3 regions of the Streptomyces sp. NPDC055239 genome follow, and region 3 is predicted to be linked to each of the others. Evidence: riboswitches for the same ligand, from Rfam matches in the RefSeq annotation. Region 3 holds a riboswitch; each other region holds the start of a gene.
The links. A riboswitch is a leader RNA that binds a small molecule or an ion and turns the genes downstream of it on or off. The one in region 3 is predicted to bind cyclic di-AMP.

Region 1: it holds a riboswitch for cyclic di-AMP, as region 3 does, so the genes downstream of both, ACWFRJ_RS27940 (NlpC/P60 family protein) here and ACWFRJ_RS36100 (M23 family metallopeptidase) in region 3, are expected to answer to the same signal.
Region 2: it holds a riboswitch for cyclic di-AMP, as region 3 does, so the genes downstream of both, ACWFRJ_RS22865 (C40 family peptidase) here and ACWFRJ_RS36100 (M23 family metallopeptidase) in region 3, are expected to answer to the same signal.

The regions. Positions count from the first base shown of each region.
Region 1 covers NZ_JBSGRD010000009.1:327,203-336,709, forward strand. The annotation lists gene ACWFRJ_RS27935 (hypothetical protein) at 192-545, shown strand; gene ACWFRJ_RS27940 (NlpC/P60 family protein) at 628-1,821, opposite strand; cyclic di-AMP (ydaO/yuaA leader) riboswitch at 1,830-1,986, opposite strand; gene ACWFRJ_RS27945 (ATP-dependent DNA helicase) at 2,244-4,823, shown strand; gene ACWFRJ_RS27950 (peptidoglycan DD-metalloendopeptidase family protein) at 4,844-6,523, opposite strand; gene ACWFRJ_RS27955 (lipase family alpha/beta hydrolase) at 6,740-7,594, opposite strand; gene ACWFRJ_RS27960 (hypothetical protein) at 7,660-7,827, shown strand; gene ACWFRJ_RS27965 (cobalamin B12-binding domain-containing protein) at 7,999-8,415, shown strand; gene ACWFRJ_RS27970 (DUF5691 domain-containing protein) at 8,736-9,507, opposite strand, start outside.
Region 2 covers NZ_JBSGRD010000007.1:86,598-96,104, reverse strand. The annotation lists gene ACWFRJ_RS22880 (amidase) at 1-1,172, opposite strand, end outside; gene ACWFRJ_RS22875 (ATP-dependent Clp protease proteolytic subunit) at 1,416-2,051, shown strand; gene ACWFRJ_RS22870 (hypothetical protein) at 2,059-2,367, shown strand; cyclic di-AMP (ydaO/yuaA leader) riboswitch at 2,731-2,894, shown strand; gene ACWFRJ_RS22865 (C40 family peptidase) at 2,898-3,371, shown strand; gene ACWFRJ_RS22860 (DUF6328 family protein) at 3,534-4,094, shown strand; gene ACWFRJ_RS22855 (LysE family translocator) at 4,069-4,701, opposite strand; gene ACWFRJ_RS22850 (LysR family transcriptional regulator) at 4,843-5,754, shown strand; gene ACWFRJ_RS22845 (ATP-binding protein) at 5,766-6,242, opposite strand; gene ACWFRJ_RS22840 (helix-turn-helix domain-containing protein) at 6,524-7,384, shown strand; gene ACWFRJ_RS22835 (DUF397 domain-containing protein) at 7,394-7,618, shown strand; gene ACWFRJ_RS22830 (8-amino-7-oxononanoate synthase) at 7,645-8,787, opposite strand; gene bioB (biotin synthase BioB) at 8,951-9,507, shown strand, end outside.
Region 3 covers NZ_JBSGRD010000014.1:266,251-275,757, forward strand. The annotation lists gene ACWFRJ_RS36065 (hypothetical protein) at 75-749, opposite strand; gene ACWFRJ_RS36070 (alginate lyase family protein) at 1,112-2,335, shown strand; tRNA gene ACWFRJ_RS36075 (tRNA-Met) at 2,448-2,521, shown strand; gene ACWFRJ_RS36080 (hypothetical protein) at 2,613-2,981, shown strand; gene ACWFRJ_RS36085 (PLP-dependent cysteine synthase family protein) at 3,045-4,208, shown strand; gene ACWFRJ_RS36090 (MFS transporter) at 4,205-5,449, shown strand; gene ACWFRJ_RS36095 (PP2C family protein-serine/threonine phosphatase) at 5,622-6,929, shown strand; cyclic di-AMP (ydaO/yuaA leader) riboswitch at 7,151-7,297, shown strand; gene ACWFRJ_RS36100 (M23 family metallopeptidase) at 7,309-8,400, shown strand; gene ACWFRJ_RS36105 (aldo/keto reductase) at 8,560-9,504, shown strand; gene ACWFRJ_RS36110 (PrsW family intramembrane metalloprotease) at 9,501-9,507, opposite strand, start outside.

The DNA of each region.
Region 1 (9,507 bases), on a different contig from region 3:
AGGACGCTAAACCTGACCGTCACGGGTTGGTGACGGATTGTGCGCAACTGGCTGAAGTGTGCCGCCGGTGACCGATTGTGGCTGTGCGATCCGCCGGGCCGAGCGCTCTTCCCGTAGGCGTGTGACCGATGCGGCGCTTGGGGCCCACCTGGCTACGGAGTGGTGATAAGGCCCCGGCTAGGCTCCGGCTCATGGACGTTCTCACCCACCTCTTCGTCGGCCTGCACATCATCGGCATCGCCTCCCTCTTGGGTGGCTTCCTCACCCAGATGAAGCAGATGGGCGAGGGCACGGCCCGTTTCAACCCGGCGATGCTGCACGGTGCGCTGACGATGCTGGTCACGGGCGTCGTCCTGGTGGGTCTCAATCAGGCGGACGACAACCCGGTCAACAACCTCAAGATCGGCATCAAGATGGCCGTGCTGATCGTGATCCTCGCGCTGGTCTACGTGAAGCGGGACGAGGAGAAGGTGGACAAGAGGATGTTCGGCGCCGTCGGTCTGCTGACCGTCGTGAACATCTTCATCGCGGTGCTGTGGACCTGATCCCGCCCCCACTCACAGAGAAACGGCCCTCCACGCGCGCGTGGAGGGCCGTTTCTCTTGTGCGAAGTGATTCGTGGGGCGGTTACGCGGGCCGCACCACGCTGTGGATCGGCATGTAGTAGATCGACTCGGTGCGGACGTTCGCGCCCGGCTTCGGGGCGTGGATCATCTTGCCGTTGCCGATGTAGATACCTACGTGACTGATGTCGTCGTAGAAGAAGACAAGGTCACCGGGCTTGGCGTCGGCGGTCTTCACGGTCGTGCCGACCTTGACCTGGTCCCAGGTCGTGCGCGGCAGGGAGATCCCCGCGGCCTTCCACGCGTCCTGGGTGAGCCCGGAGCAGTCGTAGGAGTCGGGTCCCGTGGCGCCCCACACGTACGGCTTGCCGATCTGTGCCTCGGCGAAGTTGATGACCTTCGCGGCCTTCGCCGCGTACCCGCTGCCTGTGTCGCCGGAGCCGGAGCCCGAACCCGCGTCCGAACCGGAACCGGAGCCGGTGTCCGGGGTCTCCTTGTTCTTCTCGCGCTCCTTCGCCGCGGCCTCTTCCGCCTTGCGCTTGGCCTCCGCCTCGGCCTCCTGCTTGCGGGCGAGCTCGGCGGCCTTGCGCTTGGCCGCTTCTTCCTTCTTCTTCTCGATCGCCGCGAGCCGCGCCTTCTCCTCGGCCGTCAGCTGCGAGAGCATCGTGCGCGCCTGGCCCAGCTTCTTCTGGACGGTCCGCTTGCTCGTCTTGAGGTCGTCCCGCGAGTCGCTCAGCGTCTGAAGGCTCTTGGCGGCCTTCGTGCGCTGCTTCGTCGCTGCGGCCTGCTTCGTCTGGTAGTCGTCGACCGCCTTCTTCTGGCGTGCGGTCAGCCGGTCCGACAGATGGTTCTGGTCGAAGTACCCCTGCGGGTCGTCGGCGAGCATCATCGTGGCGGTCTCGGAGACGGCGCCGGTGCGGTACTGCGCCGCGGCGAACGCGCCCAGCTCCTGGCGGGCATCGTTCAGCTTGTCGGTGCGCTGAGCCACGTCGTCGAGAAGGGTGTCGACCTTCTTGCGCTGCTTGTCGGTGCGCTCCTTGGCCGAGTTGTACTTCTGTGTGGCCACGCCCGCCTGGTGGTAGAGGTCGTCGACCTTCTTCTGGACCTCTTCGAGGCTGGGCTTCTGCGGTGCGGACGGTGCCGCCTGCGCGCTCTGTGACAGCAGGGCCACGGAGGTGAGGGCCGCCGTCGTGATGCCGATGGCAGGGGTGACGCGTAGGCCGGCAATGCGGGTCCGCGGCTTGCGGTGCGACGCCAAGGGAGGCGACTCCTTCCGTAGACCGCCTACCGGGTTAGCTGTCGGGTTCGGGCGGGTGGTTCCGGAAGGTTGCCCTACAGTCCCGTACTTCGTACGGGACCGATTCACCCCAAGTTCATCGTGGGTCCCCGGCTCCGAGGAGATCGAACTCGGCGGAGGCCACCCGTTCCCGGCGGGGTTCGCCGGTGGGAGTACGAGCAGCCCACGCAGCACGCTAGCCAACTCGTGTGGCTCATGTGAAGGTTGATGTGCGATATGCCCGATACATTTTCGTGACTTTACGAAGCTCTTGACGCGGACACGCTGCGCCATGGCGGAGGGTGACCGGGCGTGGGCGGGGCGTAGGCGGGTGGACGTGGGCGGGTGGACGTGGCCGGAACCCGGAGCGGGTTGTCAGTGGGGCCGCCTAGACTCGGGAGGCGATGAGCAGCCTCTTTGATGACAGCTTCCTGGCGGACCTCAAGCCCTCGCGGGCTTCGGAGGAAGAACCCCCGCCGCCGCCCGAGGACAGTGCTCCGGAGTCCGTTCCGGATGATCTGTTCGACGGGAAGTTCGACGCGCCCGTACCCCGGGACGCGCACTACCGCGACGGCGCCCCGCGCCCGGTGCTCGACCCGGCGGCCCTGCTCGACGGTCTCAACGAGAACCAGCGCGCGGCCGTCGTGCACGCGGACTCCCCGCTGCTCATCGTCGCGGGCGCGGGCTCCGGCAAGACCCGGGTCCTCACGCACCGCATCGCGTATCTCCTGGCCGAGCGGCACGTGCACCCGGGGCAGATCCTGGCGATCACGTTCACGAACAAGGCCGCCGGCGAGATGAAGGAGCGCGTCGAGGCGCTCGTCGGGCCGCGGGCCAACGCGATGTGGGTGTCGACCTTCCACAGCGCGTGCGTGCGCATACTGCGCCGCGAATCGAAGACCATCGGCTTCACCTCCTCCTTCTCGATCTACGACGCCGCCGACTCCAAGCGCCTGATGGCGCTGGTCTGCCGTGACCTGGACATCGACCCGAAGAAGTTCCCGCCGAAGTCCTTCAGCGCCAAGATCTCGAACCTGAAGAACGAACTGATCGACGAGGAGACCTTCGCAGGCCAGGCCGCCGACGGCTTCGAGAAGACCCTCGCCCAGGCCTACGCGATGTACCAGTCGCGGCTGCGCGAGGCGAACGCCCTCGACTTCGACGACCTGATCATGACGACGGTCAACATGTTCCGCGCGTTCCCGGACGTCGCCGAGCACTACCGCCGCCGCTTCCGGCACGTGATGGTCGACGAGTACCAGGACACCAACCACGCTCAGTACGCCCTCGTGCGCGAGCTGGTCGGCCCCTCCGGAGGCGAGGGTGACGACCCCGCCGAACTGTGTGTCGTGGGTGACGCGGACCAGTCGATCTACGCCTTCCGCGGCGCCACGATCCGCAACATCCTCCAGTTCGAGGAGGACTACCCGAACGCGACGACGATCCTCCTGGAGCAGAACTACCGCTCCACGCAGACGATCCTGACCGCGGCCAACGCCGTCATCGAGCGCAACGAAAGCCGCCGCCCCAAGAACCTGTGGACCAACGCGGGCGCGGGCGCGGGCATCATCGGCTATGTCGCCGACACCGAGCACGACGAGGCGCAGTTCATCGCCGACGAGATCGACCGGCTCACCGACGCGGGCGACGCGAAGGCGGGCGACGTCGCGATCTTCTACCGGACGAACGCGCAGTCCCGTGTCTTCGAAGAGATCTTCATCCGCGTCGGCCTGCCCTACAAGGTCGTCGGAGGCGTCCGCTTCTACGAGCGCAAGGAGGTCCGGGACGTCCTCGCGTATCTGCGGGTGCTCGCCAACCCGGAGGACTCCGTACCGCTGCGGCGCATTCTCAACGTACCCAAGCGGGGCATCGGCGACCGCGCGGAGGCGATGATCGACGCGCTCTCGCAGCGCGAGAAGATCTCCTTCCCGAAGGCGCTGAAGCGCGTCGACGAGGCGTACGGAATGGCGGCCCGCTCGGCGAACGCCGTCAAGCGTTTCAACGTGCTGATGGAGGAGCTGCGGACCATCGTCGAGTCCGGCGCGGGTCCTGCCGTCGTCCTGGAGGCCGTGCTCGAGCGGACCGGGTATCTCGCCGAGTTGCAGGCCTCGACCGACCCGCAGGACGAGACGCGCATCGAGAACCTCCAGGAACTCGCCGCCGTGGCACTCGAGTTCGAACACGACAGCGCTGGCGGCAGCCAAGGCAGCCAAGGCAGCGAGGACGGCGAAGAGGAGACCGAAGGGGAGACCGGCGGGGCGGCCGAGAACGAGGCTGAGGGCGGAACCGGCGGCGGAGAAGAAGACGCGGGCGCGGGCACAAGTGTGTCGGGCACGCTCTCCGAGTTCCTCGAACGCGTCGCGCTCGTCGCCGACGCGGACCAGATTCCCGACGAGGAGGACGACGGCTCCGGCGTCATCACGCTGATGACGCTGCACACCGCCAAGGGCCTCGAATTCCCGGTCGTCTTCCTGACCGGCATGGAGGACGGCGTCTTCCCGCACATGCGCTCCCTCGGCCAGGTCAAGGAGCTGGAGGAGGAGCGCCGCCTCGCGTACGTGGGCATCACGCGCGCGCGGGAACGGCTCTATCTGACGCGGGCCTCGATGCGCAGCGCCTGGGGACAGCCCTCGTACAACCCGCCTTCGCGCTTCCTGGAGGAGATCCCGGAGGCCCACCTGGACTGGAAGCGGAAGGGTTCCGTCGGCGCGCCCGCCTCCTCAGGTCCCGCGGCCGGAATCGCCTCCTCCTTGTCGTCGTCGCGCTCGCGCACCGGGGGAGCGCAGGGCTTCGCCACGCGCCGCGCCTCGGAGAAGCCGGTGGTCGCGCTGGCGATCGGGGACCGGGTCACGCACGACCAGTTCGGCCTCGGGACCGTGGTCGGGGTGAAGGGCACGGGCGCGAACGCCGAGGCGACGGTGGACTTCGGAGAGCCCAAGCCGAAGCGGCTCCTGCTGCGGTACGCGCCGGTGCAGAAGCTGTAGAGCGGGGGCGGCGGCCGGAGTTACGTCGGGTCGAGGTTGTGGCTGCGAAGCCACGGCAGCGGGTCGATCGCCGAGCCGCCGCCGGGGCGCACCTCGAAGTGCAGGTGCGGTCCCGTGGAGTTGCCGGAGTTTCCGGAGAAGGCGATGGGGTCGCCCGCCTTGACGGGGCCGCTGGAGACCTTGTGCGTGGAGAGGTGGCAGTACCACGTCTCCGTGCCGTCCTTGGCGGTCACGATCGCCATGTTGCCGTAGGCGCTGTTCCACTTCGTGGAGACGATGCCGTCGGTGGCGGCGAGCACCTCGGTGCCGTACGACACCGGGAAGTCGATCCCGGAGTGCGCGGACATCCAGTTGACGCCCGCCTGTCCGTAGTACGCGCTCAGGCCGTGCTGCTTGACCGGCAGCGCGAACTTGGGGCGCAGACGCTCCTTGCGCGCGGCTTCCTCGGCGGCCTTCTTCTCGGCGGCGACCTTGTCCGCCTTGAGGTCGATGCGCTCCTGGGTGCGGCTCGCGCGGTCGGCGAAGTCACCGGCGTCCGCCGAGAGGTTCGCCAGCTGCGTGTCGAGCTTGTTGTTGGCGGCGGAAGGCTGCACCGACGTGGGGTCCGGGGCCGATGCCGCCTGCGTCTCCTTGCCCTCGTCGCTCCCGAAGTCGCCCACGGAGGCGGCGGCGATACCGGCCACGCCCATCACGCAGGCGGACGGCACGGCGACGGTGAAGAGGGCGGAGCGCTTGGAGGGGGTGCGGCGGCGGGCCCGTGAGCGGGAGCCGCCGTGCGAGCGGTCCATGACCGGCGGCTCGTCGGCACCGGCGGAGCCGTGATGGCTCGGCTCGACCGGACCGAGTGAATCGGCGGGAGCCTCGTCGGGCGTGAACTCGTGCTCGGCGGGAGTCGGTTGGGCGTAGGCCTCGGGAGTCTGTACCTCGGGGGCCTGCGCCGGAGAGGCGTAGGAATCGGAGGCGTAGGACCCGGTGTCGTAAGGCGAATGCTCGTACGTTTCGGGCGCCTCGTACGTGTCGGGCGCTCCGGGCGTGTCCTGAGCCTCGTACGTTCCGTGGGCCTCTTGCGCTCCGAGGGTGCCGAGTGCGTCGAGCGTCCCGTGCGCTTCGGGGATGCCGTACGCCTCGTACGCCTCGTGCGTCCCGGTGGCCCCGTACGTCATGTCCTGGCCGCCGGAGTTCCACGCGGTCGCGTCGTACGCGCCGGTGTCGAAGGCCTGGGTTTCCCACTGGCCGGTCTGCTGCGGCTGATTCCAGGCGCTCGCGTCCCACTGGCCCGTCGTGTCGGGCCCGGCCTGCGCCGGGATGTCGGCGGAGACGTGCTGATAACCGCCGGTCGACCACATGCCGGTGGTGTCGTAACCGCCGGTCTCGTACCCGCTGGTGTCGTACGCGGCCTGGTGCTGCGCGGCGTACGGGTCGTAGTTCAGCGTCTGCTGCGTCCCCGTCGTCGCCCACTGGCCGGTGTCGTACGAACTGCCGGGCATGTCGCCGAAGAGCGGGTCGGACGCGAAGGTTCCGGTGTCGGGACCCGCTGTCGCATAGCTGCCTGTGGTGTCGAAGCTTCCGGTGGAGTAGCTGTCGTAACCCGTATAGGCGCCGTGCTGAATGCCCTGCTGGTCATACGCCGCGTAGGGCGCGTAGTCGGCGGGTGCCGAGGCCGGGGGTGTTGAGCTCCCCGACGGGTGACGGTCGTTCACCAACTTCTCTTTCGCCTCGGCAGCAGGGGCAGAGCAGTGCGGTGACTGTACCCGGCGGTATGCGGGCGCGACAATCTTCGGCTGGTTTCGGGCTCTCAGGAAACGGGCATTCGGCCGTCTTTCGGGGGACTGCGGGCACAGCTTTGGCCCTGCGTTCGAGCTGCGTTCGACAAATTCCCCGTATCGCGGGGTGCGTGAGCTGCTCGGAGCTGTCCCTCAGGCCACGGTCAGTCCGTTCTCGACGCGCGTCGCAGAGGTACCCGGATCAGGCCGATCGAGGGCCTGGCGGATTCCGGCGGCGACCGCGGGGTGCACGGGCAGAGCGAGATGACCGATACCGGAGACACGTACGTTCTGTGCGTTCAGGTCGGGATGGTTGACGCAGGCCGTTTCGAGGGGGGCCATCAGCTGATCCAGGTCGCTCCAGAAGCTCACGAAACGGGTCCGGCAGTCCGGCGCGGGCTCGCGCAGCTCCTCGATCACGTCCGAACCGGGTCGCATCTGGCGCACGATCGGGTGCGCGTCGGCCAGGGGCACGACGCGCGTGCCCTCGTGTGGAGTACCGAGGGTGACCAGGGTGCGGACGCGGGCGTCGCCGCCGAGGCGCTGTGCGTAATAGCGGGCTATCAGGCCGCCGAGGCTGTGCCCGACGATGTCCACCTGGTGGTGGCCCGTGCGCTCGCAGATCTCCTCTATATGGCGGCCGAGCAACTCCGCGGCGGTGCGGATGTCGCACGTGAGGGGGGAGTAGTTGAGGGACTCCACGTGCTGGCCGCCGTGCTGGGCCAGGGAGCGGCGCAGCAGGACGAAGACCGAGCGGTTGTCGATGAAGCCGTGCAGCAGGACGACCGGCGGTCGGCTCTCCGCGGGGAGCCGAGGGGCGTCGGGTGGCGGCAGTTCGGCGGCGATCCTGCGTTCCTGGACGATGCCCGAGGGGTAGAGAAGGAGGTGGCCGGCGAGGATCGCCACCTCGAGCGCGGTCGCTTTCAGCAGAGCCATGGAGAGCCCCGCCAGTCTGGCGGGCAGCAGAAGGCAGGGCGGGCGAAAGGGCAGGACCCTCGTAATGGTCATGGTCGACCTCCCGGTCGGCACGCGAGGGGACGGCTCAGTCCCCCGTGTGCCCGTAGTGGGGAGGCGTGGCAGAGGTCGTACGGCAGTGCGTGGTCAGCGCCGGTGGCGCCCTGCATGCCGGCGCGATCGCCGATGTGCCGCGTCACCACGGCGCGCAGCTGGTGGCGCGGTGGCGCGGCGACCTCGTTGCGGCTCCCCTTGCGCCGTCCCGGAAACGGTCCGTGGACCGCTGAATACGGGGGTGGCGCGCAGCGAACGTGTCCCATCGTGTGATTTCCCCCTCGCTCTCCACCGTGAAACTGCCGGGTGCGAGATGCTGGAGATAACGTTCGTTCACTTCCCCTGCCGATGCGGCACGGGGTACCAGTGCTTGGACAGATGGATATCGGTACATGGAGGCAGTGATGGGTGTGGCAGCCGGTCCGATCCGCGTGGTGGTGGCCAAACCGGGCCTCGACGGTCATGATCGCGGCGCGAAGGTGATCGCGAGGGCACTGCGTGACGCGGGGATGGAGGTCATCTACACCGGCCTGCATCAGACGCCCGAGCAGGTGGTGGACACCGCGATCCAGGAGGACGCCGACGCGATCGGTCTCTCCATCCTCTCCGGCGCCCACAACACGCTTTTCGCCCGCGTGATCGAGCTCCTCAAGGAGCGCGACGCGGAGGACATCAAGGTCTTTGGCGGCGGCATCATCCCCGAGGCGGACATCGCGCCGCTCAAGGAGAAGGGTGTCGCGGAGATCTTCACTCCCGGGGCGACGACGGCGTCGATCGTGGACTGGGTCCGGGCGAACGTCCGTCAGCCGGCGGGCGCTTGACGGACACCGCGTTGCGGTGAGGGCGTCCGGCCTCCTTGGCTCCGGGGCGGTAGCGGTAGCAGTGGCGGTGGCGTCAGGCTGCCTTGTTCGCTTCGGGGCGCCGGCGTCCGGCCTTTCCCGCTCCGAGGTGATGACGTCCGGCCTGGCCGCCCGCTCCAGGGCTGTGGCGGCTCGTCGGCTTCGTGCTGCGGCGGGGGCTGTCGGCTGCCTTCGCCTCATGGCGGGGGCGACGGTGTGGCCGTCGGTGGGGTCGCCGGTGGGACTGCCGGTGCGACTGCCGGTGGGGGCAGCCAGGCGCCTCAACTCCTCAGTGCGGTTGCCTAAGATGACGGCACCCCCGGATCTTCCGGCGCCACGTCCGGTTCCCACGGCCCCGCGCCCAACTCCGCCCGCATCGCCGCGCGTAGACGCAACGTACTGACCAGGCGCTGGAAGGCCTCCGACCAGTAGCCGCCAGCGCCGGGGGACGCGTCCTCCGGTTCGTCCGGTATCGCGGTCAGCAGGTCGAGACGGACCGCCTCCGCAGGGTCGAGGCAGCGCTCTGCCAGGCCCATCACTCCACTGAAGCTCCAGGGGTAACTCCCTGCGTCCCGAGCGATGTTCAGCGCGTCCACCACCGCCCGGCCCAGCGGTTCCGACCAGGGCAGCGCGCACACGCCGAGCAACTGGAACGCCTCCGAGAGGCCGTGCGTCGCGATGAACCCCGCCACCCAGTCGGCCCGCTCCCCGGCGGGCAGCGCGGCCAGGAGCTTCGCGCGCTCGGCGAGCGACGCCGCGCCGGGCCCCGCAGCATCGGGGGACGAGGGGGATCCGAGCAGAGCCCGGGACCAGACCGCGTCGCGCTGCCGCACCGCAGCGCGGCACCACGCGGCGTGCAGCTCGCTCTGCCAGTCGTCGGCCACGGGCAGCGCCACGATCTCGACGGGGGTCCGGCCGCCGAGCCGCTGCGGCCAGGTGCCGAGCGGGGCGGCCTCCACCAACTGACCCAGCCACCAGGAACGCGCGCCGCGACCCGCGGGCGGCTTCGGGGTGACGCCGTCGCGCTCCATACCGGCGTCGCACTCGTGCGGCGCCTCGACCGTGAGCGTCGGC
Region 2 (9,507 bases), on a different contig from region 3:
CTGGTCGGCAGAATCAGGGCGTCGTACCGCTCGAAGAACTCCCGGACTCGATGGAACAGTTCGCCGTGCAGCACGGTGGCCCGCTCCAAGTCGCTGCCGGTGAGCGTTCGCCCCTGGAGTACGTTCCGCACCAGGCTTGGCTTCATCCGGTCGGACGCGGTCTCCACGAGCTCGCCGAGCGCCAGGTGGAACTGCCAGGCGCGGAAGGTCCGGAACACCTCGTCGGCGCCGGAGAGATCAGGGCAGGCCTCCTCGACCGAGCACCCGAGGTCGGCGAAGACCGTGACGGCGGGCGCGAACACATCGGTGACCGCGCGGTCGACCGGCACCGCTCCTCCCAGGTCCGGCGACCAGGCGATCCGCAGCCCCGTCAGATCCCGTTCCAACGATCCGCCGAACGCGCTTCCCGGTGTCTCCAGGGCGATCGGCGAGCGCGGGTCGGGACCTGCGACGACGGAGAGCAGCAGGGCCGCGTCCGCCACCGTGCGCGCCATCGGCCCCTGCACGGCCATCGTCGACCACGGGGTGGTGTCCGGCCAGCTCGGCACCCGGCCCGGCGAAGGGCGCAGGCCCACCACGTTGCAGAACGACGCGGGGTTGCGCAGGGAGCCGCCCATGTCGCTGCCGTCGGCCAGAGGGTGCATGCCGCACGCGAGCGCCGCCGCCGCTCCCCCGCTGCTGCCGCCCGCCGACCGCCGGAGGTCGTACGGATTGCGGGTGGCACCGAAGACCGGGTTGAAGGTGTGCGAACCGGCCGCGAACTCGGGCACGTTGGTCTTGCCGACGGTGATCGCCCCGGCGGCGCGGATGCGCTCGACGATCAGCTCGTCGCGGTCCGGGACGTTGTCGGCGAGGAGCGGGGTCCCGTAGGTGGTCCGGATGCCACGGGTGTCGTGCGTGTCCTTGTGCGCGACAGGGAGCCCGTGCAGCGGGCCGAGCGGTTCACCGCGCGCCGTCTGCTCGTCGGCGGCGTACGCCTCGTCGAGCGCGCGCTCCGCCGTGAGGGTCACTACGGCGTTCACGGCGCCGTTGACCTGCTCGATCCGGTCCAGGTGCGCCTGGACGACCTCGCGCGCGGAGAGTTCGCGGTCGCGGATCCGGGCGGCGAGTTCGCGGGCGGTGAGGTGGACGAGCTCAGCGGCATCGGGGGCTCGGTGGGCTTCAGGGCTCATACGACGCTTTCGGTCCGGGGCGGATTTCGGAGTGGTTTTCGGAGCGGTCTTCGGGGCGGTTGGCGGCCGACGTTCGTGGCCGCGTTCTCGGCATGCGCTTTCAGCGAGCGGCTGAAACACGGCGCATCGGTTGACTCCGGCGGATCACACGAACATGCTCCCCACTACGACGTTACGTACGTCCTGTACATTTTTCACAGAAGCCTTGGGGCATAGCCGCCCCCGGCAGAGGAGAGACGTGCCATGAACCGACCGTTCGCCCGCTATGTCCTGCCCGAGTTCACCGAGCGCACCACCACGGGGCAGCGGACCCTCGATCCGTACTCGAAACTGCTCGAGGAACGCATCGTCTTCCTCGGGACGCCCGTCGACGACACCTCCGCCAACGATGTGATGGCGCAGTTCATGCACCTCGAATACCTGGCGCCCGACCGCGACATCTCGCTTTACATCAACTCCCCCGGCGGCTCGTTCAGCGCCATGACGGCGATCTACGACACGATCCAGTTCGTCACCTGCGACGTGGAGACCACCTGCCTGGGCCAGGCCGCATCGGCCGCCGCCGTCCTGCTGGCCGCGGGCACCCCCGGCAAGCGATGCGCGCTGCCGGGCGCCCGGGTCCTCATCCATCAGCCCTCGCTCGCCGAGCCGATCCACGGCCAGGCCACCGACTTGGCGATCCAGGCCGACGAACTCCTGCGCACCCGGGCGCAACTGGAGAGGCTGCTCGTCCAACACACCGGCCGGAGCCCGGAGCTCGTCGCGGCCGACATCGAGCGCGACAAGATCCTGAGCGCCTCCGAGGCGGTCGAGTACGGCCTGGTGGACCGGATCGTCGCGAGCCGCAAGTCATCCCCGCGCACCCCGGACGCGAGGTGAACCACCGGTGTTGCCGCCCGAGCTCCCTCCCCTGCCCGCACTCACCCGAGCCGAGGGCGAGTTGATCGACCGATACCTCGAAGTGGTCGACCTGGTCGGCAGGATCAACCCCGCCCGCGCCTCGGACACCTACGGCGGCCTGCGCGCCGCACAGGCCCTGGTGGGCAGCGCGACCGCCCTGCGGGACGCCCTGACCCTCATGCACCAGCGGGGCGAGAGCGCCGTGCACGCGCCGACGCTGGCCCGAGCGCTCCGTGTGCTGGACGGGGAGCGGCGAGCCGGACGGGTCACCGTGCCGCCCCCGTCGGCATCCTGAGTCCCCGTCACCCCGGCCCTGGCGTCCGAACCGTCCGGGGCAGGACTCAAACGAACCAAACGGGCTACCTCGTTCGGCGTAGACATTCGTAGTCATTCGGGCCGTCCGCGGTTGCGTCAGATGTGTACGCGATGGCCGGAATTACTCGTTCCGGTGCTGGTCGAACGATCGTCGAGTGCCTCGCTCCGCTCCCGAATCAGACCTTGTCCACCTGAATGGTTCAGCCGTGAGGAGCCTCACAAAACGCCGTTTCGGCTCGGAATTCGCACCCTTGTCGGGTCAAGATCCCTTCCGACGACAAGCCCCCGCCACAGCGGCGGGGCGGTCCGGGCGGACGCCGAGTCCTGCCGCCACCCGGATGACCGGTCGACATCGGTGCATCGGCAGGAGTGGAGGACCCAGGCATGACGGGTCGGTCCGGAAGGTCCGGACGCCGACCCTTGGGGTGAAGCCGCACATCGCGGCCGGGCAACTTCGCCAGCCCGAATCCGACAGGTCATCCTTCACAGGCGGCTGACGAAGGGTTGCGCATGACCGCGCTGAAGCATGTTCCGTCGCTGCTCACCAGGGCCGGCTCCGTATCGGTCCTCACGCTCGCCGTCGTAGGCGGCACCCTCGTGGCCCCAGGGCTCACGACGGAAGCAGAGGCAGCGACTCACGGGACCAAAGCGCTCAAGATCGCTGCCTCCAAGAAAGGCTCGCCGTACCGCTGGGGAGCGACGGGGCCGCACAGGTTCGACTGCTCGGGCCTGACGCTCTACTCGTTCAAGCGCGCGGGCAAGAAGCTGCCTCGCACCGCCGCACAGCAGTACAACAAGACCCGCCACGTCTCGGCGTCGAAACGCTCCCGCGGCGACCTGGTCTTCTTCCACTCCGGCCGGAACGTCTACCACGTCGGCATCTACGCCGGGAAGGGCCGGATCTGGCACGCCCCGAAGTCGAACACCGTGGTGCGCCTCGAGAAGATCTGGACGAAGAGCGTCTGGTACGGCAGGGTGCGCTGATCACCCGTCACTGAACGCCGGCTGCCGAGCGGCGGCGGGAGCCTCACGGCTGCCGCCGCCGCTCGGCGGCCCCCGGCCGAGTCTCCGCCCGGCCCCCCGCCCGGCCCTCTGATCGGCGCGTCCACCGGGCGTGGACGGCGTCCACGCGGATACTCGTGCGCCATGGCCGAAAACAACAGTGCTCCCACCGCGGGGGACCCGCCGCCGCGCCACGAGACGAGCTTCGAGCGCGCCGACCGCAACTTCTCCGAGATCCTCCAGGAGCTGCGCGTCACGCAGGCCGGAGTGCAGATCCTCTTCGCGTTCCTGTTGACGCTCGCCTTCACCGAACGCTTCACCTCGCTCGACACGGTGCAGCGCGCCACGTACGTCACCACGCTGCTGCTCGCCGTCCTGTCCGCCGCGCTTTTCACCGCGCCTGCCGCCTTGCACAGGTGGCTGTTCGGGCAGCACTCCAAGCCGCGGATCGTGCGGGTGTCGTCACGCCTCGCCGGTATCGGCATGGTGGTCCTGGTGTTCGCGCTCGCCGGTTCCGTGCTCCTGGTCGTGGACGTGGCGGTGGGCCGCACCGGCGGGATCGTCGCGAGCGCGGGCACCCTTGTGGTGTGCGCGGGCCTCTGGGGCCTGCTTCCCGTCCTGGTGCGGCGCGGCGCGGGCAAGGGCGAGTATGACGACGACTCCGGCGGGTCGGACCGCGTCACGCCATCAGGACGGCCTCGGTGAGGAGCACCAGGCCGAGGACGCTGAGCGCGACACCTGTGCCGCCCTCGATCGCACGGGCCGTACGCGGCCTCCGCAGCCGGCGGCCGAGCCGGTCCACCAGGAGCGCGACGACCGGGAACCATACGAGGGCCAGGGCCACGATGATGGACGCCAGCAGCAGCGTCCTGGGCATCGCGGGGCTGCCCGCGGGCACGAACTGGGGCAGCACGCTGAGGAAGGTGATGGGCGCCTTGGGGTTGAGGGCGTTGGTGAGGAAGCCCTGTCGCAGACTGCCCCCGGCCGCCGCCTCTGCCTCGCCGTCCGGTGTGCCGAAGCTCTCCGGCGGACGCGCCGCCGACCGCAGGGCGCGGTAGCCGAGGTACAGCACGTAGGCCCCGCCCATGACCTGCAGCGCCCGGAAGAGCGTGGGAACCGCCGCCAGGACGGCCGCGACCCCGGCCACCGCGAGCACCGTGTGCACCACGAGCCCGCCCGCGACACCGATCGCGCAGGCGACTCCGGCGCGGCGGGAGGTGAGGGCGTTGCGTACCACCACGGCGAAGTCGGCACCCGGCATGGCGACCATGCCCGCGGCGACTCCGGTGAAGGCGACCAGTTGTGCGTCCATGACCTCAAGGCTGCCGTTCTTCTGCCTTCAGCAGGTATGTGGAATATCCTGGGTCTGCCTTAAGCAGGCGTTTATCCCCCGCGCCGACGGACAGCACCACACGGCCTCACGGCCCGTCGGCTCCTGCACCGGGAGACCTCCATGTACGACCCGACGCGGCTCGCCGCACTGGTGGCGGTCTCCGAGGCCGGGTCGATCACCCGCGCCGCCGAACGACTCGGCTACACCGTGCCCGCCCTCTCCCAGCAGCTGGCCAAGCTCGAGCGGGAGGCGGGCACCTCACTCCTGGTCCGGCATCACCGCGGGGCACGCCTCACCGGCGCGGGCGAACTCCTTCTCGCGCGGGCGCGCCGGGTCCTCGACGAGATGGAGCAGGCCCGGCACGAACTCGCCCGGCTCGCGGGCCTGTCCGGCGGCAGACTGCGCGTGGGGACCTTCACCACCGCCGGGATCCATCTGATGCCGCCCGCGCTCACCGCGTTCCGCCGCGCTCATCCGGACATCGAGCTGATGGTGCGGGACTACGAACCGCCGCTCGGCGTCGCGGCCGTGGCCTCGGGCGAGGTCGACCTGGCCCTCACGCACACCTACGAGCCCGCGGACGCGCTGCCGCTGCCCGCGTCCGTGTCCGTGGAGCCGGTCCTGGTCGAGGAGTTGGTCCTGGTGACCTCGCCGGGCCACGTGCTCGCGAGCGCCTCGTCGCGGCTGCCCCTGAGTGAGCTGGCCGGTCAGCCGCTGATCAGCATGGCGCCGACGCATCCACCCCGGCAGGGCGTGGAGTCCGCGCTCGTCCGGGCCGGGGCGACGCCCTCGGTCCTGGTCGAGACTCCGGGTTACGCGCTGGTGTGCGCGCTGGTGAGCGCCGGGCTCGGGGTCGCCGTCGTACCGGAGATGGTGGCGCGGACGGCGGTCACCCCGGTGGGGGTCAGGCCGCTCGAGCCGGGGAATCTTCGCCGTACGATCTCGGTCGTCCACCGCTCCGACGGGTCGCATCCCGCGGCGGACACCTTCCGGGCGCTGCTCCGGGGAGCCTTCGGACGCACAGCGGGGTGAGGGCGAGAAGCTCAGCGAGGTGAGGGCGAGGGCGAAGCCGAGGGCGCCGCTGTCGTGTCACCGCGGACCGTCGCGGTCCACGGCAGCTCGATCCAGACCGTCTTGCCGCCCTCGGCGGTGGGCGTGACCGACAGTCTGCCGCCGCACTCCATGGTCAGCCAGCGGATGATCACCAGGCCTCGGCCGTTGTCCTGCTGGACGGCGGCGGGCAGCCGCTTGGGGTAGCGGGGGTGGCTGTCCGTGACGCCGATGCGCAGCTGCTCCTCCCGGTCGAGCTCCATCTCCACCGTGAAGGTGGGCGACTGGCCCCGGGTGTGCTGGACGGCGTTCGTGGCGAGTTCGGAGACGATGAGCCGGACCGTGTCGGCCGCTTCCGTGCCGTCCGGGAGGCCCCACTCGGTGAGGACGGTCAACACGTGCTTCCGGGCCGCGGAGACCGAGGCAGGATCGCTCGGCAGGGTGACGGATGCTTCCTGAAGGTCTGCCATGGCGACGCTGTCCCTTTCCCACCGGGGCTCGGCTCCGACTGGTAGCGGAGAACACGAGGACGGTCCCGGAATGGTGCTTTGCGCCAGCCTGCCACTCCTGAGGCACTCACAGGTGGCCATCCACCAAGATGTGCATATATCTGTCGCTCGAAGCGGTGAACTCTGCTACGGAAGACCGTATTTGGGCGCGCCGCCGATGCTTCCTCTACTGTCGCCGGTGAAAAGCCTGGGGAGTCCGGAACAGAGGCTCCGTCGGGCTCCGTCGGGAAGGAGAGACGGACATGCGCTACGGTCCCGCGGTGCGCCGCCGGAAACTCGGTTCCGAGCTCCGTGCGCTGCGCACGCACGCCGGACTCACCAGCGGCCAGGCGGCGGACCGGGTCGGCTGGCATCAGTCGAAGGTCAGCCGGATCGAGACGGGGCGTAGCGGCGCCAAGGCGACCGACGTACACCTGCTGCTCGAGGCGTACGAGGTGAAGGACCCGGGCCTGCGCCAGTTGCTGGTCGCGCTTGCGGGCTCGGAGGACGACGGCGGGCGCCGCCACTGGTGGCACGCCTACCGCGAGCTGCTGCCGCCCGCCTACCGCGACTTCATCAGCCTGGAGTCGCAGGCCTGCCGGGTCCGCACTCTGGAGACCACGGTCGTGCCGGGCCTGCTGCAGACTCCTGACTACGCGCGTGCGGTGACCCGGGCAGCGCTCGACGGAAGGCCGGACGAGCAGGTGGACGCGCTGGTCGAGGTGCGTCTGGCCCGTCAGGACGTGCTGCGCGCGGCTCCTCCGCTGCACCTGAGCGTGATCCTGGACGAGGCGGTGCTGCACAGGCCGGTGGGCGGCAGCCAGGTGCTCGACGGCCAGTTGAAACGGTTACTGGAGGCCTCGCAACTGCCCCACGTGCGGATTCAGGTGTTGCCGTTCGCCGCCGGGGAGCACGTCGGCCTCATTGGCTCTTTCGTTATTTTCTCATTTCCGAACATTTCTGATCTGGATGTGGTGGTTCTCGACCACTTGACGAGTAGCCTCTACCTCGAACGGAGAGAAGACCTCCAGGCGTACACGGATGCCTTCAACTCCCTTCGACGAAAGGCACTTTCACCCGAGGAATCAACGGATCACATCGCCGGGATACGTGACGGCGCGTAAGGGGGCACCATGACTGCACTGCCTCGGCACGTACCTTCCAGCACGTCTCTGCACGACGCACGGTGGCACCGCAGCAGCCGTAGCAACGGCATGAACAACTGCGTGGAGACAGCTCCGCTCGCTTCAGGGCCGAAGCAGGGGCTGCTCGCCGTGCGCGATTCGAAGAACACGGCAGGGCCCGCCCTGCTCTTCTCGCTCGCCACCTGGGAGGCCTTCGTCCACGGCCTCAGGTGACTACCGAGGTCACGGCTTTCAGGTGACTACCGAGGCGCGGTGCGGCTGATCACCCGTACGGCATCGGCGATCTGTGCGCCGGTGAGATCCGCTCGGGCGGTCAGCCGCAGCCGCGAGATGCCGTCGGGCACCGACGGCGGACGGAAACAGCCGACGGCGAGGCCCGCGTCCCGGCAGTCGGCGGCCCATCGCACGGCCGTCTCCGGTGACGGCGCGCGCACGGAGACGACGGCGGCGTCGGGTCGTACCGCCGAGAGACCTTCCGCCGTGAGGCGTTCATGCAGTTCACTCGCGACCGCGCGGGCCCGTGCGGCGCGCTCGGGCTCCCCGCGCAGCAGGCGCAGCGCCGCGAGTGCCGCTCCCGCGGCGGCCGGGGCGAGCCCCGTGTCGAAGATGAAGGTGCGGGCCGCGTTGATCAGGTGGTCGATGACCTTGGCGGGGCCGAGGACCGCGCCGCCCTGGCTGCCGAAGGACTTCGACAGGGTGACCGTGGCCACCGTGTGGGCGGTGCCCGCGAGCCCGGCCGCCTGCGGGGCGCCCCGTCCGCCGTCGCCGAGCACCCCGAGCCCGTGGGCGTCGTCGACGATGAGACCGGCACCGAACTCCGAACAAACGGAAGAAAGTTCGGTCAGTGAAGCAGCGTCGCCGTCGACCGAGAAGACCGTGTCCGACACGACGACCGCGGGACCCGCGTGCCCGTCAAGCGTCTTGCGCACCGCATCAGGGTCGGCGTGCGGCACCACCTGCGTCGTACCGCGCGCGAGGCGGCAGCCGTCGATCAGCGAGGCGTGGTTGCCCGCGTCCGAGACGATCAGCGAGCCGTGCGAAGCGAGGGCGGTGACGGCGGCGAGGTTCGCGGCGTATCCGGAGGAGAGGACGAGGGCTGCCTCGAAGCCGCAGAATTCGGCCAGTTCACGCTCGAGTTCCGTGTGCAGCTCGGTGGTGCCCGTCACCAGGCGGGAGCCGGTCGCTCCGCCGCCCCAGCGCCTGGCCGCGGCCGCCGCGCCCTCCGTGATCTCGGGGTGCCTGGCGAGGCCCAGATAGTCGTTGCTCGCCAGGTCGAGGAGGCCGCCGGCGTCGGCGGGGCGGGGGCGCAGGGTGCGGACGAGTCCGGCCCGGGCGCGCAGGCTCGCCTGCTCGTCGATCCAGTCGAACGGCGAGCTCGCCATGGGAGATCCTCCGGGTCGTCGACACTGGCCGGTTTGTAGACAGTGCACAGACCCTAGCCGTCCGGCCACCGGGCCAGGATGTGGCAATACCCACACCTCTCAGCGTTTCTGTTGTGCGAAGTCTCCTTGGAAAGGGAGGCTCTCGTACGTAAGGATCAGCGCCATGGATCTGCTGAACACGCTGGTGGACAAGGGGCTTCGGCGCGAGCTGCCGACCCGCGAAGAGGCGCTGGCCGTGCTGGCCACCTCCGACGACGAGCTTCTCGACGTGGTGGCCGCCGCCGGGAAGGTGCGGCGGCAGTGGTTCGGGCGGCGGGTGAAGCTCAACTATCTGGTCAATCTCAAGTCGGGCCTCTGCCCCGAGGACTGCTCGTACTGTTCGCAGCGCCTCGGCTCGACGGCGGGCATCCTCAAATACACCTGGCTGAAGCCCGACGAGGCCTCGCAGTCCGCGGCGGCCGGGGTGGCGGGCGGCGCGAAGCGGGTCTGCCTGGTCGCGAGCGGCCGCGGTCCGACCGACCGTGACGTCGACCGGGTCTCGCAGACCATCGAGGCGATCAAGGAGCAGAACGAGGGCGTCGAGGTGTGCGCGTGCCTCGGGCTGCTCTCCGCGGGCCAGGCGGACAAACTGCGCACGGCGGGCGCGGACGCGTACAACCACAACCTCAATACGTCCGAGGGGACGTACGGGCAGATCACCACGACCCACACCTACGCCGA
Region 3 (9,507 bases):
GGAAAACCCCTCTGACCTGCTAAGCAGCGCCCGAGTCGACTTTGGTCGGCTCGGGCGCTGCTCAGTTTCCGGGGTCAGGCGATGACGGGGACGGTCTCGGCGCTGTTGGTGGACCAGTTGGTGACGATGGGCTTCTCGACCTCGGCGGTCTCGGGGAGCTTGAGCTCGGCCGGGTTGGGGTCCGCGTCGGTGACGGAGACTATGACGCTCTCGAACTGGAAGCCGCCGTCACTGTTCGTCGTCTTGGGGCTGATGCCGGTGTAGGCGGTGGCGGACCCGCTGAGCTTGATGGGGTCTTCGCCGCCCTGCCCGACGGGGGAGGCGGCGCCGTCGGCGTCTGAGCCGAAGGACACGCTGGGGGTGTTGACGTTCAGGTAGCAGCTGATGCCGGACTTGGCCTTGGCGGCGACGAGGTAGTAGCCGCCGGCCTGGGATTCCTCGGTGAGCGTGAAGGTCAGGTCGTTGGTGCCGCAGGCCTGTCCGTAGCCGCTCTTCTTGTCGTCGCCGGTCCCGGAACCGGTCTTGTCCTTGGAGTCGCTGGAGCCGGACCCGGAGTCGGAGCTCGAGCCGCTGGACGCGCTGTCCTTGGAGGGGCTCTCGGTCTTGCCGCTGTCGGCGGTGGGGGCCGTGGAGGAGTCGGCGCTCGTGGTGTCCTCGGGGCCGCACGCGGTGGCGGTGGCTGCGAGGGCCGTCACCGCGACCGCGGCCAGGACGAGGCGGGTGGACCGGGCGGCACGACGCGAGCGCATGAGGATCTCCAGGGTCTTTCGGTGGTGGTGGTGTGTGTCTCCTGCTGGCACCTCCGACATTAGGGCTGCCTTGATCCTCAAGTGGTCCTGAGAATGTCCGCGTTCTGTCCCAGCAACGGTCTACGAATCAGGCCCAGTTCAGAAGCTTCTGACCTGGGCCTGTCGCGTACTTGGGGGCGGGTGGCGCTCAGTACGGCGGCGGCAGGGCACTCGCTGTGCGCTGACGTCACCAGAGACGTCACCAGAGACGCCACCCGAGACGTCCCCGGGCCGCCCCTCGCCCGAACGGCCCTGCCGCACCTGCGCCCCCGCGCCCCCCGGGTGACGCTTGGCCTGCCACGTGGCCGATCCGGAGGTACAGCATGGGTTCCCGAATGGGTTCCGTACGACGGGCTCTCGTGATGGCGCTCGTGCCGCTGCTGATCGGGGTCTCGGCGGCCTGCGGAGGGTCCGGGGGCGGCAGCGACGGGGCGACCGAGCGGGCGCGGCCCGCCGAGCAGGGTTTCGAGCACCCCGGCGTGCTCGTCAGCAAGGCGCAGCTGAAGCGCGTGCGCGCCCACGTCGAGGCGCGCGAGCAGCCCTGGCTGACGGCGTTCGAGCGGATGCGGGACAGTAAGTACGGCGCCGCCGACTACAAGGCCAAGCCGTACGCCGTCGTCGAGTGCCCGCCCGACACCCGCCCCGGACAGGGCTGCGTGGAGGAGCGCGAGGACGCCATCGCCGCGTACACCCAGGCCCTCCTCTGGAACATCACCGGCGAGCGCGCGCACGCGAAGAAGGCCGTGCAGATCATGGACGCCTGGTCGGAGGTGATCACCCGGCACACGGAGGCCAACGCGGGTCTCCAGACGGCCTGGGCCGCCTCGTCGTGGGCACGCGCCGCCGAAGCCGTGCGCTACACCTACGACGGCTGGAGCGACGGCGAACTCCTGCGCTTCGAGCGGATGTTGCGCAACGCCTATCTGCCCCAAGTGCGCGACGGCTCTGCCGATTTCAACGGCAACTGGGATCTCCTGATGGCCGACGCGACCATCAGCATGGCCGTATTCCTCGACGACCACGAGTCCTTCGAGAAGGCGGTGACGCACTTCAGGACCCGCGTGCCCGCCTACTTCTATATGAAGTCGGACGGCCCGCTGCCCGTCTCGCCCGCGGGCAGCGACATCAACACCCCGGAGAAGCTCCAGAAGTACTGGTTCGGGCAGAAGACCTTCGCCGACGGGCTCTCCCAGGAGACCTGCCGCAACTTCAAGCACGCCAGCTACTCGCTCGCGGCCACCGCGCACATCGCCGAGACCGCCTGGCATCAGGGCGTGGACCTGTACGGCGAGGTCAAGGAGCGGCTGCGGGCCGCGCTCGAGTTCCACTCCAAGTACCAGCTGGGCGCCAAAGCGCCTCAGTGGCTGTGCGGCGGCAAGGTGCAGCGCGACATGGGGCCCGACACCGAGGTCGGCCTCAACCACCTGCGGGATCGGCTGAACCTCGACCTGCCGGAGACGGAGAAGCTCACGCGGAAGGGGCGGCCGGAGGGGACGGACGATCTGTTCGTGGCCTGGGAGACGCTGACGCATGCCGAGAACGCGTGAGCGCGTCGCCCTCGTTCGCCGCGGGTTCCCGGCCGCTTTCCGGCGTCTTTCCGGCTGCTTCTCAGCCGGTTCGCTTTCACTCCCCCTGATGGCGTAGAGTTGCATTCAACGGCGCGGGGTGGAGCAGCTCGGTAGCTCGCTGGGCTCATAACCCAGAGGTCGCAGGTTCAAATCCTGTCCCCGCTACTAAAGACCGAAGGCCCGGATCCAGTAATGGATCCGGGCCTTCGGTGTTTTTTGCGTAAGCGTGCGTGCGGTGCGTAGTTTCATGGTCACTATGAGTCGTCTGCGAACCGTGCTTTCGGTGGTGCTGCTCGCCGCCTGTGCGCTGTTCGTCGGCGCGTGCCACGGCCACCACGGTCTCGCCCCCGCGGGAACCAGCGTGGTCGCTCCGGCCCACCACGTCTGTCCGGGAGCGGGTCACGCGGAGCACGCCGGTGCCGGGCGGCAGGCCGTGGGGGCGTCGGCGGAGCGGAAGCGGGGCGAGCGCGGGGGCGGCGGACGGGCGTCGGCGTGGCCGTTCGTGCGGTGGAGCGGGTGGGGGAGCGGCGGGGGAAGCGGGCGGGCGGGGTGCGCGCGGACGCGGGCCGGGCCGCCGCTCGCGGGGCAGCGGCTTCTCGTCGCCATCGGGGTGGACCGGAACTGACGGGTGCGGAGCGTGCGCGTCCCCCCGTCCCGAGTACCCGAGAGCCCGAAGGGCATCACGCACATGATCAGCAAGCTTCAGCCCGCGGCGGCCGCCGTGGGGAACACACCCGTGCTCTGGATCGACGAGCCGTCCCCCGACGGCGGGCGCGGCTACTGGGCCAAGCTGGAGGGCTTCAACTTCGGCGGGATCAAGGACCGCGCCGCCCTCCACATGGTCGAACGGGCACGGGCGCGCGGCGATCTGCGGCCCGGCGCGCCCATCGTCGAGTCGACGTCCGGCACGCTCGGGCTCGGCCTCGCGCTCGCCGGGGTGCGCTGGGGGCATCCCGTGCACGTCGTCACCGACCCGGGCCTCGAACCCATCGTGGAGCGGATGCTGGCCGCCCATGGGGCGCGGGTGCATGTCGTACGCGAACCCTGTGGCGAGGGCGGGTGGCAGCAGGCGCGGGTGGACCGGGTCGGCGAGCTGATGGCGGTCCTGGGGGAGGGGGCCGCGGAGAGGGACGGTGGGGCGTGGTGTCCGGATCAGTACAACAACCCGGACAATCCGGCGGCTTACGGCGGCCTCGCCGCTGAACTCGTCGAGCAGCTCGGCCAGTTCGACGTGCTCGTCTGCGCGGTCGGGACCGGCGGGCACTCGGGCGGGATCGCGCGGGCCCTGCGGGGCGGGGCCCTGCCGGGTCTCGATCTTGTGGGCGTGGACAGCGTCGCCTCCACGATCTTCGGGCTCGCTGCGGGGCCCCGGCTCATGCGGGGGCTCGGCTCGTCCATCCATCCGGGGAACGTCGACCACGACGCCTTCGACGAGGTCCACTGGGTCGGTCCTGCCGAAGCCGTGCACGCGGCCCGGCGGCTCGCGGCCCGGCAGTTCGCCACCGGGGGCTGGAGCGTGGGGGCGGTGGCGCTCGTGGCCGGCTGGCTGGCCCGGACCCGGCCGCGCGGGACACGGATCGCCGCGGTCTTCCCCGACGGGCCGCAGCGGTACTTCGACACGGTGTTCAGCGATGAGTTCTGCGCGGGGCACGGCCTGTTGGGGGGTGGTGCGGTGCCGTCCGCCCCGCAGGAGGTGGCGGGTCCTGGGGAGCAGGTGACCGGATGGTCGCGGTGGTGTCCGCGGCGGCGGTCCCGGTGCGCGCCGGTGAACGGGCCGGTGAGCGGGCCGGTGAGCGGGCCTGAAATCGGACCTGAAATCGGGCTCGAAATGGAGACGGGTGGCGTCCAGTGAGTGACGTCTGGCGCCGGGCGCGTGCGTTCGATCCGGCCGTACAGCTCCTCTTCGTCAACCAGTTCACCATCAACCTCGGCTTCTACATGCTGATGCCCTACCTGGCGGCGCATCTGTCGGGCGGCCTCGGGCTCGCCGCCTGGGCCGTCGGCCTGGTGCTCGGCGTACGCAACCTCTCCCAGCAGGGCATGTTCCTGGTCGGCGGCGCACTGGCCGACCGCTTCGGCTACAAGCCCCTGATCGTCGCGGGCTGCGCCCTGCGCACCATCGGCTTCGGCGCGCTCGCCTTCGCACAGACGCTGCCCGTCCTGATCGCCGCGTCGGTGGCGACCGGCCTCGCGGGGGCGCTTTTCAATCCGGCGGTACGGGCGTACGTCGCCGCCGATGCCGGGAACGAGGAGCGGCGCATCGAGGCGTTCGCCCTGTTCAACGTCTTCTACCAGGGCGGAATCCTGCTCGGCCCGCTCGTCGGGCTCGCGCTCACGGGGATCGACTTCCGGGTGACGTGCGCGGTCGCGGCGGCGCTGTTCGCCGTGCTGTCGGCGGTGCAGGTGCTGCGGCTTCCCGTACGGCACCGGGCTGCCGCCGAGGAGCAGCAGGGGCAGGAGAGAGGGCAGTGGCGGGTGGTGCTCGGCAACCGGTCCTTCTGGCTCTTCTCGCTCGCCATGACCGGGTCGTACGTCCTGTCCTTCCAGGTCTATCTCGCGCTTCCCCTGGAGGTGGAGCGCCTTGTGGGGGACGGCACCGGGGGGACCGTCGCGACGAGTGCGCTGTTCGTGGTCTCGGGGCTCGTCGCCCTAGTCGGACAGCTGCGGATCACGGACCTGTGCCGACGCACGTGGACGCGGGAGCAGTGTCTGGTCGCCGGGCTCGGGCTGCTCGGGGCGTCGTTCCTGCCGCCCGCGCTCGGCGGATCGGGGTACGTCGGGGTCGCGGGGCTCCTTGTGTGCGCGGCGGGGCTCGCGGGGGCGACGGCCGTGCTCTACCCGTTCGAGATGGAGACGGTCGTCGCGCTGTCCGGCGACCGGTGGGTGGCCACGCACTACGGCCTCTACAACACGGTGTGCGGCATCGGCATCACCGCGGGGAACCTCGCGACCGGCGCCCTCCTGGGCGCCACCCGGTCCGCGCCCGCCGTGCTGTGGCTCGGCCTCGCGGCCCTGGGCGCCATCTGCGCGCTCGCCCTGCGCGGCCTCTCCCGGACGGGGCGCCTCGCCCCGCAGCCGGTCGGTACGCCCTAGGGGCCTCTGGCCGGCGCTAACCCGGTCGGCCCACACCGGTCGCCCCGCGCCGTCGCTCCGGGAACCCTGGACGAGCGCGGTCATGGATCTGGTCCTGGCCGCGGGATTCGGCAGGAGAAGACCGGTGGGGCAGCGAGGAGGAAGCGGCGGCCAGGGGGAGGGGGTGACGGGCATGGGGCAGGGAGAGGGTGCGAGTGCGGGCGAGGGCGCGGGCAAGCGTGAGGGCGCCGGCAAGCGTGCGGGCGGCAAGTCCGCGAGCCGGGGTCCCGGCAGTCGAGGCCCTGGCAGCAGACGCCTTGGCAGTCGAGGTCCCGGCAAGCGGCCGCGCGGGGCTCACAGCAAGAGCCCCACTGTCAGGCACGAGCGGGCGTTCGTACGGGCGCTTCCGCTGCTGCTCATCGTCGTAGGCATCGTCTACGACATCTCGACCCCGCCCCAGTTCACCGCCGCGCCCCTCTTCGCGGCCGCCCCGCTCGTCGCCGCCCCCTTCTACTCGCTGCTCAGCACCACCCTCATCGGCGCCGGTACCTCCGTCGCCGTGCTCGGCCTGCACTTCAAGACCAACACCGGCACCGACGTCGACGCCATCACCGAGGTGTTCACCGTGGTGACCGTCGCCGTGCTCGCCGTCCTCATCAACCGCGTCGTGCGCCGCGGCGACGAACAGCTCGCCTCCGCCCGTTCCATCGCAGAGGCCGCCCAGCGCGCCGTACTGCCGCAGCCGGATCCCCGGATCGGCGGGCTCGACGTCGCGGCGCGGTACGAGGCAGCGGAGGCCGACGCGTTCATCGGGGGTGATCTGTACGCCGTTCAGGACACCCCGCACGGCGTACGCGTCATCGTCGGCGACGTACGAGGAAAGGGCATGGGAGCGGTGGCGGCCGTCGCCGTCGTCATCGGGGCGTTCCGGGAGGCCGCCGAGCAGGAGGCCACGCTGGAGGCGGTGGCGCAGCGCCTCGAGCGTGCCCTCGCGCGTGAGGGCACGCGGCGCGACGGGCTCGACGACTTCGAGGGGTTCACCACCGCCATCCTCGCGGAGATCCCGCACAGCGACGGTCTCGTACGCCTCATCAATCGTGGGCACCCGGGACCGCTGCTCCTGCGCGGCGACGGGCGGCTGTGCGTCCTGTCCGCGACCGAGCCCGCGCTGCCGCTCGGGATGGGCGAACTGGGTGCCTGGCCGGATCGCGCGGACGAGACGGAGTTCCCGCCGGGGGCGATGCTCCTGCTCCACACCGACGGGCTCTCCGAGGCGCGTGACAGCCGGGGCGAGTTCTACGATCCCGCCGCCCGGCTCGGCGGCCGGATCTTCCCGGGACCCAATGGTCCGGACGCGCTCCTCGCCACGCTCACCGAGGAAGTGCGGCGGCACACCGGGGGCGGCACGACCGACGACATGGCGCTGCTCGTGGTGCGGCGGCCGTTGGTGACGGGTGACGCCACGTCTCGTACGGAGATCGATGTCACGGGCCGTGACTGAAGGACACCACTCCGCATAACAACTGACGCACTGTCAAGGAGATGTGAAGCTCCGGTGTGTGAAGAAGTGGGGTCAACTCGACCCGTTCCAGCCCTCCGTGTCCCGGTAAGTACCGGCCAGATCCGTTAACGATCAACTGGAACAGCTTGGAATACGACCCTGCTGTCTATTAACGTTCGATAACGCAGCGCGGTCGTCCCAACCGACACTCGAGTCGGCTCCGCGCGCACGCGCCTAATCCCGCAAGGGAGCCGGGGAACCACCAATTGGGGTGAATCGGTCATCTGTGCATCCGTGCCAGATGCTCGTAGGAGACCTTCCTGCTCCGAACCCGTCAGCTAACCCGGTAGGCGAGAAGGAAGGAAAGGAGTGCGCCCCGGTGGCGTCCAACCGCCCTGCCCCCCAAGGCACTTATGTACCGAATGACGACGATTTCGGCGGGTACGACGACAATTCCTGGGAGGAATGGAATCCCACCGAGGAGTCCGTCCGCCCGGTCCGCGGCAGGCACCGCGTCCACAAGCGGGGCGGTGGCGGGCTCGCCCGCAGCTCCACGGTTCTCGGTGTAGGCGTCATCGCCGCCGTCGGCGCGGGCGGCATCGCCACCGCGCAGGGCGGCAAGCCCCCGGTCTCCATAGAGATGCCGGACCTCTCGGCCGTCACGGACTCGCTGCCGGAGGCCAAGTCGCTCCCGGGCGTGGGGTCTTTGATATCCGACGGCTCCGATTCCTCCGACTCCGCCGCCGCGGAGAGCGGCGTCGCGGTGGCCGCCGCGCCGCTGAGCGCCGCCGGTCTCAGCACCGCCGACGCCGAGCAGGGCAGCACGGACGCGGGCGAGGCGCTGCGGGCCCGCATCATGGAGCAGGCCGAGAACCAGCAGGACCAGGCGGACGCCGCGGTCCAGAAGGCGGCCGAAGAAGCCGCCGTCAAGCAGGCAGCCGCACAGGCCGCCGCCAAGCAGACCGCGGCCGAGAAGAAGATCGCCGCCGAGAAGGCCGCCGCGAAGAAGAAGGCCGAGGCGGAGGCCAAGAAGAAGGCAGAGGCGGAGCGCCTTGCCAAGCTCGCGAAGAGCTACACACTGCCCGTCGGCTCGTACACGCTCACCGGCACCTTCGGTCAGCCCGGCTCCATGTGGTCCTCCGGGTACCACACGGGCCTGGACTTCGCGGCTCCGACGGGTACGCCGATCAAGGCCATCCACTCCGGCACCATCAAGGAGGCCGGCTGGGCGGGGGCGTACGGCTACCGCACGGTCCTGGAGCTCGACGACGGCACCGAGCTGTGGTTCTGCCACCAGTCGTCGATGAGCGTCAGCGTCGGCCAGAAGGTCACCACCGGCGAGGTCATCGGCCGTGTCGGCGCGACCGGCAACGTGACGGGGGCCCACCTCCACCTGGAGGTCCACCCGGGCGGCGACTCGACCGGCGTCGACCCGGCGGCTTGGCTGCGCGGCAAGGGCCAGTCGCTCTGACCGCCGCTCTGCAGCAGCCTCTCTGAAGCAGCATCTGAACTCCGGCGGTCCTGGCGACAACCCCCCGACGTCAGGGCTGCCGGTTCGGCACGCCCACTTTCCGAGTTATGCGCATGAGTTGTGCGGAATGCTGCGGTCCGTATGGGCGTTGAGTTCCGTATGACTTCTCTCCGCAAGCTCGGCTCGTCCGACCTCGACGTCTTCCCGCTCGCCCTGGGCGGCAACGTCTTCGGCTGGACGGCCGACGAGGCGCAGTCCTTCTCCGTGCTCGACGCCTACACCGCCGCCGGCGGCAACTTCATCGACACCGCCGACGTCTACTCGGCCTGGGTGCCCGGCAACAAGGGCGGCGAGTCCGAGCACGTCATCGGCAACTGGCTCGCCGCGCGCGGCAACCGTTCCGACGTCGTCCTCGCCACGAAGGTCGGCGCCCACCCCGATTACAAGGGTCTCTCCGCCAACACCATCAAGTCCGGTGCCGAGGAGTCGCTGCGCCGCCTGCGCACGGACTACATCGACCTCTTCTACACGCACTACGACGACCCGACCGTCTCCGTCGAGGAGATCATCGGCGCGCTCGACGACCTGGTGACGTCCGGCAATGTCCGCGCCATCGCCGCGTCCAACGTGACCGCCGAGCGGCTCCAGGAGTTCCTCGACTTCTCCGACCGCGAGGGCCTCGCGCGCTACTCGGCGCTGCAGCCGCACTACAACCTCGTCTCGCGCGACACGTACGAGGGCTCGCTCGAGCAGGTCGCATCGCGCTCCGGCCTGGCCGCCGTCCCGTACTACGCGCTCGCCTCCGGCTTCCTGACCGGCAAGTACCGCCCGGGCACGCAGGTCGACAGCGCGCGGGCCGAGGGCGCGGGCAAGCACCTGGAGACCGAGCGTGGCCGACGGGTGCTCGCCGCGCTCGACGAGGTCGCGCAGGCCCGCGGCGCCGAGATCGCGACCGTGGCCCTGGCGTGGCTCGCGGCTCAGCCGACGGTGGCGGCGCCGATCGCGTCGGCCCGTACGGTCGAGCAGCTGCCCGCGCTGCTCGCGGTGGGGGAGCTCGAACTGACGGAGTCCGAGGTGGCGACGCTCACGGCGGCTTCCGCCTAGCCC